Regions from separate parts of the Streptomyces sp. NPDC005808 genome, predicted to be linked through region 2. Evidence: riboswitches for the same ligand, from Rfam matches in the RefSeq annotation. Region 2 holds a riboswitch; each other region holds the start of a gene.
What was found. Region 2 has a riboswitch for S-adenosylmethionine ahead of ACFYPC_RS29455 (putative leader peptide). Riboswitches for the same ligand answer to the same signal wherever they lie in the genome.
Positions count from the first base shown of each region.

Region 1: linked by a shared signal. The riboswitch ahead of ACFYPC_RS18980 (aminotransferase class V-fold PLP-dependent enzyme) and the one ahead of ACFYPC_RS29455 (putative leader peptide) in region 2 are both predicted to bind S-adenosylmethionine.
Region 3: linked by a shared signal. The riboswitch ahead of ACFYPC_RS27925 (ABC transporter substrate-binding protein) and the one ahead of ACFYPC_RS29455 (putative leader peptide) in region 2 are both predicted to bind S-adenosylmethionine.

Region 1 covers NZ_JBIAIK010000007.1:435,453-438,720, reverse strand. The annotation lists gene trpD (anthranilate phosphoribosyltransferase) at 1-778, shown strand, start outside; SAM riboswitch class IV at 895-1,011, shown strand; gene ACFYPC_RS18980 (aminotransferase class V-fold PLP-dependent enzyme) at 1,201-2,574, shown strand; gene ACFYPC_RS18975 (PQQ-binding-like beta-propeller repeat protein) at 2,644-3,268, shown strand, end outside.
Region 2 covers NZ_JBIAIK010000016.1:4,654-7,921, reverse strand. The annotation lists gene ACFYPC_RS29470 (SCO5389 family protein) at 1-48, shown strand, start outside; gene ACFYPC_RS29465 (peptidoglycan-binding protein) at 202-912, shown strand; gene ACFYPC_RS29460 (glutathione S-transferase family protein) at 926-1,705, opposite strand; gene ACFYPC_RS29455 (putative leader peptide) at 1,798-1,863, opposite strand; SAM riboswitch class IV at 1,900-2,045, opposite strand; SAM riboswitch class IV at 2,263-2,376, shown strand; gene ACFYPC_RS29450 (putative leader peptide) at 2,422-2,538, shown strand; gene ACFYPC_RS29445 (LLM class flavin-dependent oxidoreductase) at 2,615-3,268, shown strand, end outside.
Region 3 covers NZ_JBIAIK010000014.1:142,480-145,747, forward strand. The annotation lists gene ACFYPC_RS27915 (lipocalin-like domain-containing protein) at 1-71, shown strand, start outside; gene ACFYPC_RS27920 (YoaK family protein) at 301-1,167, opposite strand; SAM riboswitch class IV at 1,509-1,618, shown strand; gene ACFYPC_RS27925 (ABC transporter substrate-binding protein) at 2,009-3,268, shown strand, end outside.

The DNA.
Region 1 (3,268 bases), on a different contig from region 2:
CGGTGACGGGGCCAAGACCGTCAACATCTCCACCATGTCGGCGATCGTCATCGCAGGGACCGGCGCGAAGGTCGTCAAGCACGGCAACCGGGCGGCATCCTCCGCCTCCGGGGCGTCCGACGTCCTGGAAAAGCTCGGGGTCAATCTGCAGCTGACGACGGAGCGGGTGGCCGAGGTGGCCGAGGAGGCCGGGATCACCTTCTGCTTTGCGGTGAAGTTCCACCCGGCGCTGCGTCATGTGGGCGCCGCACGTGGGCAGTTGGGCATTCGTACGGTCTTCAACGCCCTCGGTCCGCTGACGAACCCGGCACGGGTGAAGGCGCAGGCGGTCGGCGTCGCGGACCCCCGCATGGCGCCCATCGTGGCGGGCGTCTTCGCCGAGCGCGGCAACTCCTCACTGGTCTTCCGCGGCGACGACGGCCTCGACGAGCTGACCATCACCTCCACGTCCCGGGTGTGGGTCGTACGGGACGGAAAGGTCACCGAGGAGACCTTCGACCCGAGGGACGTCGGAATCGACCTGGTCCCGATCGAGGCGCTGCGGGGCGCGGACTCCACGTACAACGCCGACGTGGCGCGGCGGCTCCTCGACGGCGAGACGGGGCCGGTGCGGGACGCCGTACTGCTCAACTCGGCGGCGGCGCTGGTGGCCCTGTCGCCGGGTGACGGGCCGCTCGCGGAGCAGATCCGAGCGGGGATGGCGCAGGCGGCGGAGGCCGTCGATTCGGGGGCGGCCAAGCGGACGCTCGAGCGTTGGGTGGCCGCGACCAACGCGTAGCTCGCCTTGCGAGGCGGTTCGAAAGGGGCTGGGGCGAAGAGGTCCGGCCCCTTTCGGGTTCCGGGATCCGGACACGGGTTGCGCCGTCGCGATCAGTTCGGTTAGTTTTTTCGGCAGGTCATGAGTGACAGTCATCAGGCCCCGGCCGACTGTCCGGCAACCCTCCGTCCGTGGCGGGGTGCCCCGGGTGAAGACCAGGCCGTAGGCAGCGAGGTCTGCGGCAAGCGCGGACCCCTCGCCCTCTTCTGAGTGGTTAAGGCCCAGGGGTCCTGGTCATTCGAGGGAGCCTTCTGTGAGCAAGCGAATGCGATAGGGCGTAGAGCCCCTTTTCCGCCTATCACTTTCACCCGTTCCCGCGCTGAGCGCCACCTCCATGGACCGGCTCGCGCGGTGATGTTCCCCGCGTCTCACAGGAGTTCGCCATGTCTGCTTCCATCGTTGCCGCCGACCAGACGGTTTGTCGTGACATTTCCGGAGCTCTGCCTGTTCTGGGCCGAGATGTCACCGTCCCGCTCGTCACCGGTGGCGAGGTCACGTACGCCGCCCTCGACTACGCCGCCAGCGCCCCGGCCCTCCAGCGGGTGTGGGACGACGTGGCCGCGTACGCCCCGTACTACGGCAGCGTGCACCGTGGCGCCGGGTACCTGTCCCAGCTCTCCACCGACCTCTTCGAGAACTCCCGCGCCACCGTCGCCGAGTTCCTGGACTGCCGTGCGGACGACCAGGTCGTCTTCACCCGGTCGACCACCGACTCGCTCAACCTGCTCGCCGCCGCCCTGCCGGCCGACTGCCAGGTCTTCGTCTTCGAGACCGAGCACCACGCCGCGTTGCTGCCCTGGCGGGACGCGCGGGTGACGTACCTGAACGCCCCGCGTACGCCGGGGGAGGCCGTCGCGACCCTGGAGCGCGCGCTCAGCCACCGCGACCCCCACGGCCCGGCCCTCGTCTGCGTCACGGGCGCCTCGAACGTCACCGGTGAGCTGTGGCCGGTGCGTGAGCTGGCCGCCGCCTCGCACGCGCACGGCGCGCGCATCGTGCTCGACGCCGCGCAGCTCGCCCCGCACCACCCGGTGTCGGTGCGCGACCTCGACGTCGACTGGGTCGCCTTCTCCGGGCACAAGCTGTACGCCCCCTTCGGCTCCGGAGTCCTCGCGGGCCGCTCCGACTGGCTGCGCGAGGCCGAGCCGTACCTGGCGGGCGGCGGCGCCAGCCGCAAGGTGTCGCGGCGTACGGACGGCGGCGTGGACGTGGAGTGGCACGAGAGCGCCGCCCGGCACGAGGCCGGCTCACCGAACGTGATCGGCGTCTACTCGATCGCCTCCGCCTGCAAGGCGCTCAGCGAGGCGGGCTTCGACACCCTCGTCGCCCGTGAGCAGCACCTGATCGAGACGGTCCGCGCGGGTCTCGCCGAGGTGCCCGAGGTCAGGGTCCTCTCGCTCTTCGGCGACGACGCCCCGCGCGTCGGCGTCATCTCCTTCGTCGTGGAGGGCTGGAACAGCTCGCACTTCGCGGCCGCGCTGTCCGCCGAGTACGGCATCGGGGTGCGCGACGGCCTCTTCTGCGCCCACCCGCTGGTGCGTACCCTCCTCGGCAGCGACCCGGAGACCCAGGGCGAGTGCGGCGCTCCCGAGGCCGCGCCCGGCGAGAAGTCCCTCAACGCCATCCGCGTCAGCTTCGGCGCGGGCACCCCGGACGAGCACGTCGAGCGTTTCGTGCGCGCGGTCAAGGAGCTCGTGCGGGACGGTGCGAAGTGGAACTACCGCACGCAGGACGGGCGTTGCGTCCCGGCCGTGTGATCGCCTGACGGGAGCACGGCGTATACGCTCCCTTCGGCGGCGGTACGGCGAACAGGGGAGTCACGGGGAGTGCAGGCGCTGCGGGAGACGGATCCACGGCGGATCGGTCCGTACGAGGTGCTCGGTCGGCTCGGTGCGGGTGGTATGGGCGAGGTCTATCTCGCCGAGTCGCGGGCCGGGCTCCGGCTGGCCGTGAAAGTGGTGCGGGCCGAGCACGCGCAGGACCGCACCTTCCGCGCCCGGTTCCGCCAGGAGGTGCGGGCCGCGCAGACCGTCGGCGGCAGCGGCACCTACACCGCGCGGGTGGTCGACGCCGATCCCGAGGGCGAACGGCCTTGGATGGCAACGGAGTTCGTCGACGGGCCGAACCTGCGCGACGCGGTGCTCGACGGCGGGCCGCTGTCCGAGGACGCGGTGCTCACCTTCGCCGCCGCACTGGGCGAGGCCCTCGCCGCGATCCACGCCAGGGGCATGGTGCACCGCGACCTCAAGCCGTCCAACATCCTGCTGGCGCCGGACGGTCCGCGGGTCATCGACTTCGGGATCGTACGGGCGCTGGAGGCGACGGCGATGACCCGCACCGGCGCCATGGTCGGCTCGGTCGGATACGTCTCGCCCGAGCAGATACGCAACGGCTCCGAGGTGGGGCCGCCGAGCGACGTCTTCGCGCTGGGCGCCGTACTGGCGTATGCGT
Region 2 (3,268 bases):
CTGCGCTCCCAGATCCTCAACCAGTCACCCGAGTTCCGCGACTGCTGAGCCGACGGCTGCGGGTGGGGGCCGTTCGGCGGAGCGGCCGTCACCCGAGCAGCCCACTACCGAGGTGGTAGGCAGCGGTTGAACTCCCGTGCCCGTGCCTCCGTATCTCTCCACGGGGATGGCGGGAGACCGCGCGCACGGAAGGAGAGCAGTGTGTCGACACCGCCCGAACGCGAGCAGCCCATGCGCCGCCCGGCGCTCGAACCCACCTACGTCCAGCAGCGCCGCCGCACGGAGGCCCTGGCGGAACTGGTGAGGGAGTTCCGAGAGGATCAGCAGGCCGTCGGCCCGGACGAAAACTACGAGTCGGTCAGATTGTCCTCGGCGCACCTGGGTGAGACGGAGGAGTTGCCGCCCGTTCTGGTGGGCGAGAACTATGCCGCCTACGAGGAGGCGAAGCCCGCGGCGCCGACCCGGCAGGAGCCGGGGCGCCGACCGGGGCGTGCAGCCGGGCAAGGGTACGGACACGCTACGGGCCTGCGCCGAGCCGCCGTCGTCGCCGCTGTCGTGGCGGCCGCGCTGGTCGGATTCGCCGTGGCCATGCTGCTGCCCGGCGGAGACAGCCGATCGCAGGCCGGGGCCGCCTCGTCCGCCACGGCACCCGTCGCTCAGGCGCCTTCCGGCGCCGCGGACCCGGACGGCACCGGCATCCTCCGGGAGGGAGACAACGGCCCCGAGGTGGCGGAACTCCAGGAACGGCTGCTCCACATCCCGGATGTCTACGACAGCGGCGTCACGAGCGGAACGTACGACCCCACCCTCACCGCGGCCGTGGCCCGCTTCCAGCTCTGGTACGGGATCCGGGGTGACGAGACGGGCGTCTACGGCGACGACACCCGGGCCGCCCTGGAATCCCGTACCTGACGAAGCCGCCTGCTCACAGGTGCCGGTGGAAGGCCGGGTGGGCGTCGAGACGTCGCACGTAGTCCTGGAGGAGTGCGTACGAGGACAGGTCCTGGACCGCTTCGAGTTGGACCAGGGCGACCCAGAGGTCCACGTCTGCGGCGGTCAGTTCCTTGCCCAACGCATAGGGACCGGCGGTGAGTTGACGGTTCAGCAGGTCGAGAGCGGCCGACCGTTCCTGTAGCGGCGCGCCCGGTGTGACATCCCGGTCGAGGAGGTCGCGCAGGGCGTCGACGTCCGCGGCGAGTTCCGACGGGCGGAGCGGGGAGCGGCAGGATCCGGCGCGGTCGGGGAAGAGATCGCCGAGGTCGCGCAGGATGTCGGGCGTGTGGTTGCTGACGACACGTCCGCTCCACCGGTCGCACAGCGCGGGGGCGGTCAGCGGACCGTCGTAGTGGTGCCAGGTGGCCTCGTACACCCCGCGCAGGGAGGCGAACGCGGCGGGGGTGTCGGCGGGGAGCGCCAGCCGTGTGATGGCGACCGAGTCCTTGAGACCCAGCAGGCCGTGCGTGATGGAAACCCGTAGCGAGAGGGGACAGCGCGCGGACAGATACAGCTCGTAGCGGTGCGGGGCAGGGTAGAAGCCGCCGGCGAGACCCACTCCGATACGGCTGCGGAATCGGTGTGGGCGGGCGGACGGGATCGCGGCGATCCGGGGATGGGGGACCGCGTCAAGTGAGCTGGGTGCGCACGGAGTTGACGTACACGTGCTGGACGTACCGGTGTTTGAGGCGTGCGAGATTGTCTCGGACATGACTCTCCATGGGACGAGGAGGCCACGGCCACCTTGTGGGCACCGCGGCGGAACGGAGTGACTGCGCTACGTACTGGTCCGGATCGCTCGGACTAGTAGGCGCTGGAGACACGCAACAGATCGATGTGCAGGCGTCTCGTCAAACCGCTGTTGGCCATTCCCACCTGTCCCGCACTCGGGGCTCGCGAGACGCGAGACCACGCTTGTCCCGCCGCACCGGCGGAACCGGGTCGTCACCCGGGGCACCCCGTCGCGGTGGAAGGGTTGCCTGCCAGCGGGCCGGGGCCGATGACCTCACAGGCAGGGTGAACCTGCCCGAAGGGCGCTGACAATCGTGACCGTCCCCGTCAGTGTCGGTGCGCTCCGTGAGGTCGTCAAGAAGGCCTCCGGCGCAGTCTCATCAGGTGGTCATCCAGCGTGCCTCAGGCCGTACGGGAGGCGTGGAACAGATTGCGCAGCCCAGTGGTTGACCCTCCTGAGGACGCGCGGCGGCGTGATCACGACCATGATCCCCGGCCCATTGCGCACCGCTGTGGCCTCCCGTAACGTCCCCAGCAGGTTATGAGCGTCAGCGTCAAGCCCTGGCTTGCTGACCGGCAACCCTCCTCCGCGGCGGGGTGCTCCAGGTGACGACCAGGCGGTGCCCGCCCCGGGTTCCGCAAGCGCGATGCCGGCGGCCTCCAGCCCGCCGAGCCGGAAGGGCGGAGGTGACGGACGTGCAGACCGTGCCCCGTCTCCGTGTCCTGGTTCTCGCCCCGCGCCGCCGCGTGCACCTGTACTCCCGGCCGCACATCGACCTTCAGCGCGTGGCCGGCGCGCTCTGTCGTCCCTGACCTGTCACCCCGCCGCCGCACCCTCCCAGCCGAGGCCCGGCGATCTCACACGGTCGATCAGGAAGGCACCCCTTTCGTGTCCTCGTCAACGTCGTTGCCCTCGTCCTCCTCTTCTCCCTCCGCACTGCACCTGGCTGTCGCCCTCGACGGCGCGGGCTGGCACCCCGCCGCCTGGCGCGAGCCGGTGGCCCGCCCCCACGACCTGTTCACCGCCTCGTACTGGACCGACCTGGTCACCGAGGCCGAGCGTGGCCTGCTCGACTTCGTGACCATCGAGGACGGCCTCGGCCTGCAGTCCGCGCGCCTCAGCGAACCGGACCCACGCACCGACCAGGTACGCGGCCGACTCGACGCCGTCCTCATCGCCGCCCGCGTTGCGCCGCTGACCAGCCACATAGGGCTGGTGCCGAGCGTGGTGACCACCCACTCGGAGCCCTTCCACATATCCAAGGCCATCGCCACCCTCGACTATGTGAGCACCGGCCGTGCCGGCGTGCGGGTGCAGGCGTCCGCGCGACGACACGAGGCCGCTCACTTCGGACGCCGTGAGTTCCCCAAGCTCCGTGTCGAAGACCTGGAGACTCCGGCCCTGCAGGAGTTGATCGTCGACCTCTTCGACGAGACCGCCGACTACGTCGAGGCGGTGCGCCGGCTGTGGGACAGCTGGGAGGACGACGTGGAGATCCGGGACGTCGCCACCGGCCGGTTCGTCGACCGCGACAAACTGCAC
Region 3 (3,268 bases), on a different contig from region 2:
CACACGGCGAGGCCGTCGACAGTGTGAGCGCGCCGGCTCTGTGGGAACTCATGTACTTCGGCAAGCACTGACCCGGATCCGGCACGACGACGGGCGTCCGCGTGCGCTCCCGGCCTACCACTCGCCCCGCTGTCAGTACGTAGCGCGGGCCCCGGTACCCATCCCCACTGGCTTTTCGTGCGCTGGAGCTCAACATCTTCTGCCGGCCGGATCCCGGCCACAGTGCCGGTCAGCCCAAGCCGGTACGACCGTAACGCCGGCCGTACCGGCACCGAGGCGAGGATCCCGCTCGTCGGCGCTCTATCGCGCAGGTTTCTGCTTCAGCATCCCGGAGGCGATCGCGATGACGACTGCGATCACGGCCACCGGCACCACCGGTGCGTAGGTGTGCGCGTGGCTGAGCATCCAGTCTCCGACGAAGGCGCCGGCCACCATGCCCACCAGGACCCCGGTGAGGCGACGTGCCGCGGCGGGCTTGAGAGTCCAGGTGGTGATACCGGAAACCCAGCTGATGAAGGTGGCCGTGGCCGCCGTGGTGGAAATGCCAGGCACATGGAGCGACCGAATGGCGTTCATCTGCAGACCCATGGCGAAGGCGTTGAGGGCGACCAGGATGTTGGACACAAGGCTGGACGGGGACGTCGCCATCCACACGACGAGGAAACCGACCTGCGCCACCGTCGCGACGCAGAGCGCGATGGAGACACGACGCGGCCACGCTTCGAAGATCTCGGAGTCCTCCATCTCCTCGTCGCCGTTGAACGCGGTCAGGATCCTTGTTGCCAGCGCGGCCCCCACGGCGAACGCGGCAAGGGAAATCACCACGCGAACGGGATCCGGACCGTCGGGCGGCCGGGTACCGGCTACGCCCAGTCCGAGAAACACCAGGTTTCCGGTCTGGAACGCCGTGAAGACCTTCCCGAAAGAAAGAAAGCAGATCGCTTCGAAAACGCCTGACGAGAATGCCAGGGCGACCAGCAGCCGGTCTCGAATCGCCAGTAGCTCCGGAGTCGCGTGCGCGGCGGCCAGGTCCACACGCCGGTCATCCACAGGTTCGGCTCCTCGGCCGCCCTGGACCGGCAGGGTCGGGGCGACAGGTTGAGTGCCCTGAGAACGTTCGAGTCGAGACGGCCGGCCGTGAGCCTTTTGCAGGCTGCTCCATTGCATGCCTTTTCCTCCAAGCGCCCGGAGTCAGGAGCTCGCCCCGACTAGTTGCTAGGTACACATTTATCTCCGTTCAGGATGTGCCTACATCTCGCATAAAGCCACATATTTGGGCGAAACCTTACCCAGGCTTCAGGAAAAAACTACGAAGGCCGCCTGGGGGACAAAACAGGCAGGGCCGCGAGTTCTCGAGTCGGGGCACGGCAGGCCCCGGCCGGCGCCTGGTCAGGACAGTTCGGCCGGCCGTTGCCGAGCCTCGCGCAGTTCGATCCGCCGTGCCCTGCGTTGCCCAACTCGCCTGTCCCCATTGACGGATCATGGCGGCGCTCGTTAGCGTTCCCAGCGGTATCGAGTGTCAGCGTCAGGCCCTGGCTCGTTGACCGGCAACTCCTCACCGCGGTGGGGTGCTCCGGGTGAAAGCCCGGCAGAGTCACCGACTGCGCAAGCGCCTGACCGTTGGATCGGGCCTGAGATCGGGAGGACCAGCGTGCGGTACAGCAGTGAGCTGAGTGCCTCGATCGCGGCCGCTGCGGTGTTCTCCGGATTCTCCCGCCGACGCCACATCGACCTGCAGCTCTTCACCAGCTGCCTGTGTCACGGCTGATTGCGACCCTGCCTCCCGCTCTCTGGGTGACGCTCGCCGACGGCTTTGACGCCGCGGGCGACTCCGTGCGGGCTCTCACAGCGCTGTCGGAGTCCGCGGTGCCGTCACGCCTTCGTCGGCACCCTTCCCCCAGGCACCTTCCGAATATTTCCGCCACTCCGCCTTGGTCTGCACAGGGCCGCTTCGCCTTGGCATGCGCGGGCACGTGCGCGGTGACTTTGGAGTAGGAGAACCCGTTCCGTGATATCGCATCCGGATTCCCGACCTACCCGGTGGGCGGCACTCGCCGCACTGGTGACAAGCAGCCTCCTGCTGAGCGCCTGCGCGTCGAGCGGCAGCTCGACCAGCGACAGCGGCCCGGCCAGGTCCGGCGGCACACTGACCTTCGCGGTGGGTTCCGACGTAGGGTGCGTGGATCCGCAGCAGGTGGGCAGCAACGACACCATTTACTCGCTGCGCCAGATCGTGGACTCGCTGACCGACCAGGATCCCAAGACCGGCAAGATCGTGCCGTGGCTGGCGAAGAGCTGGGACATCAGTTCCGACACGACCACGTTCACCTTCCACCTGCGATCGGGTGTCACCTTCAGCGACGGGACACCGTTGACTGCCCAGGTGGTGAAGGACAACTTCGACGCGGTGCCGAAGCTCGGCGCCCTGGGGTCGCTGGCCCAGGGGTACTTGAGCGGCCTGGACAGCACCACGGTGATCGACCCGCTCACGGTGCGGGTCAGGTTCCAGCAGCCGAACGCGCAGTTCCTGCAGGCGACGTCGACGCACTCGCTGGGTATCGAGTCGTCGGCGAGTGCCAAGCAGAGCCCGCAGGAGAAGTGCAGCAAGGGTGTGGTCGGGTCCGGCCCGTTCGCGCTGGAGAGCTACGTACAGAACCAGTCCATCACCTTGACCAAGCGCAGCAAGTACGCCTGGGGCTCGTCGTTGTGGACCAAGCCGGGCGAGGCGTACCTGGACAAGCTGGTGTTCAAGGTGGTGCCCGAGGCGGGCGTGCGCACCGGCAGCCTGCAGTCCGGTCAGGTGGACGCGATCAGCAGTGTCGGCAAGGCAAACGAGGCGGCCCTCACGGGCGGCCAGGTGAACCTGCAAGGGCGGGCCAATCCCGGTGCGGTGTTCAACCTGGGGCTGAACAACTCCCGCCCGCTACTGAAGGACGTGAGGGTGCGTCAGGCGCTCCTGTTCGCCATCGACCGGCAGCAGATCGTCGACACCGTGTTCCCGACCGGCACCAGGGCGGCTACCAGCATCCTGGCGTACACGACACCGGATTACGCGGACCAGGGCTCGGATCTGGCCTTCGACGCGGCGAAGGCGAAGTCCCTGCTGGACTCGGCCGGTTGGAAGGTCGGCAGTGACGGCATCCGGTCGAAGAACGGCACCGAGCTCCGTCTGATCGTCCGGTGGTTCGCCAACGCGGCCACGAACCAGCCGACGCTGGAGCTGATCCAGCAACAGTTCAAGGCCGTGGGTGTCGACGTGGTGCTCAAG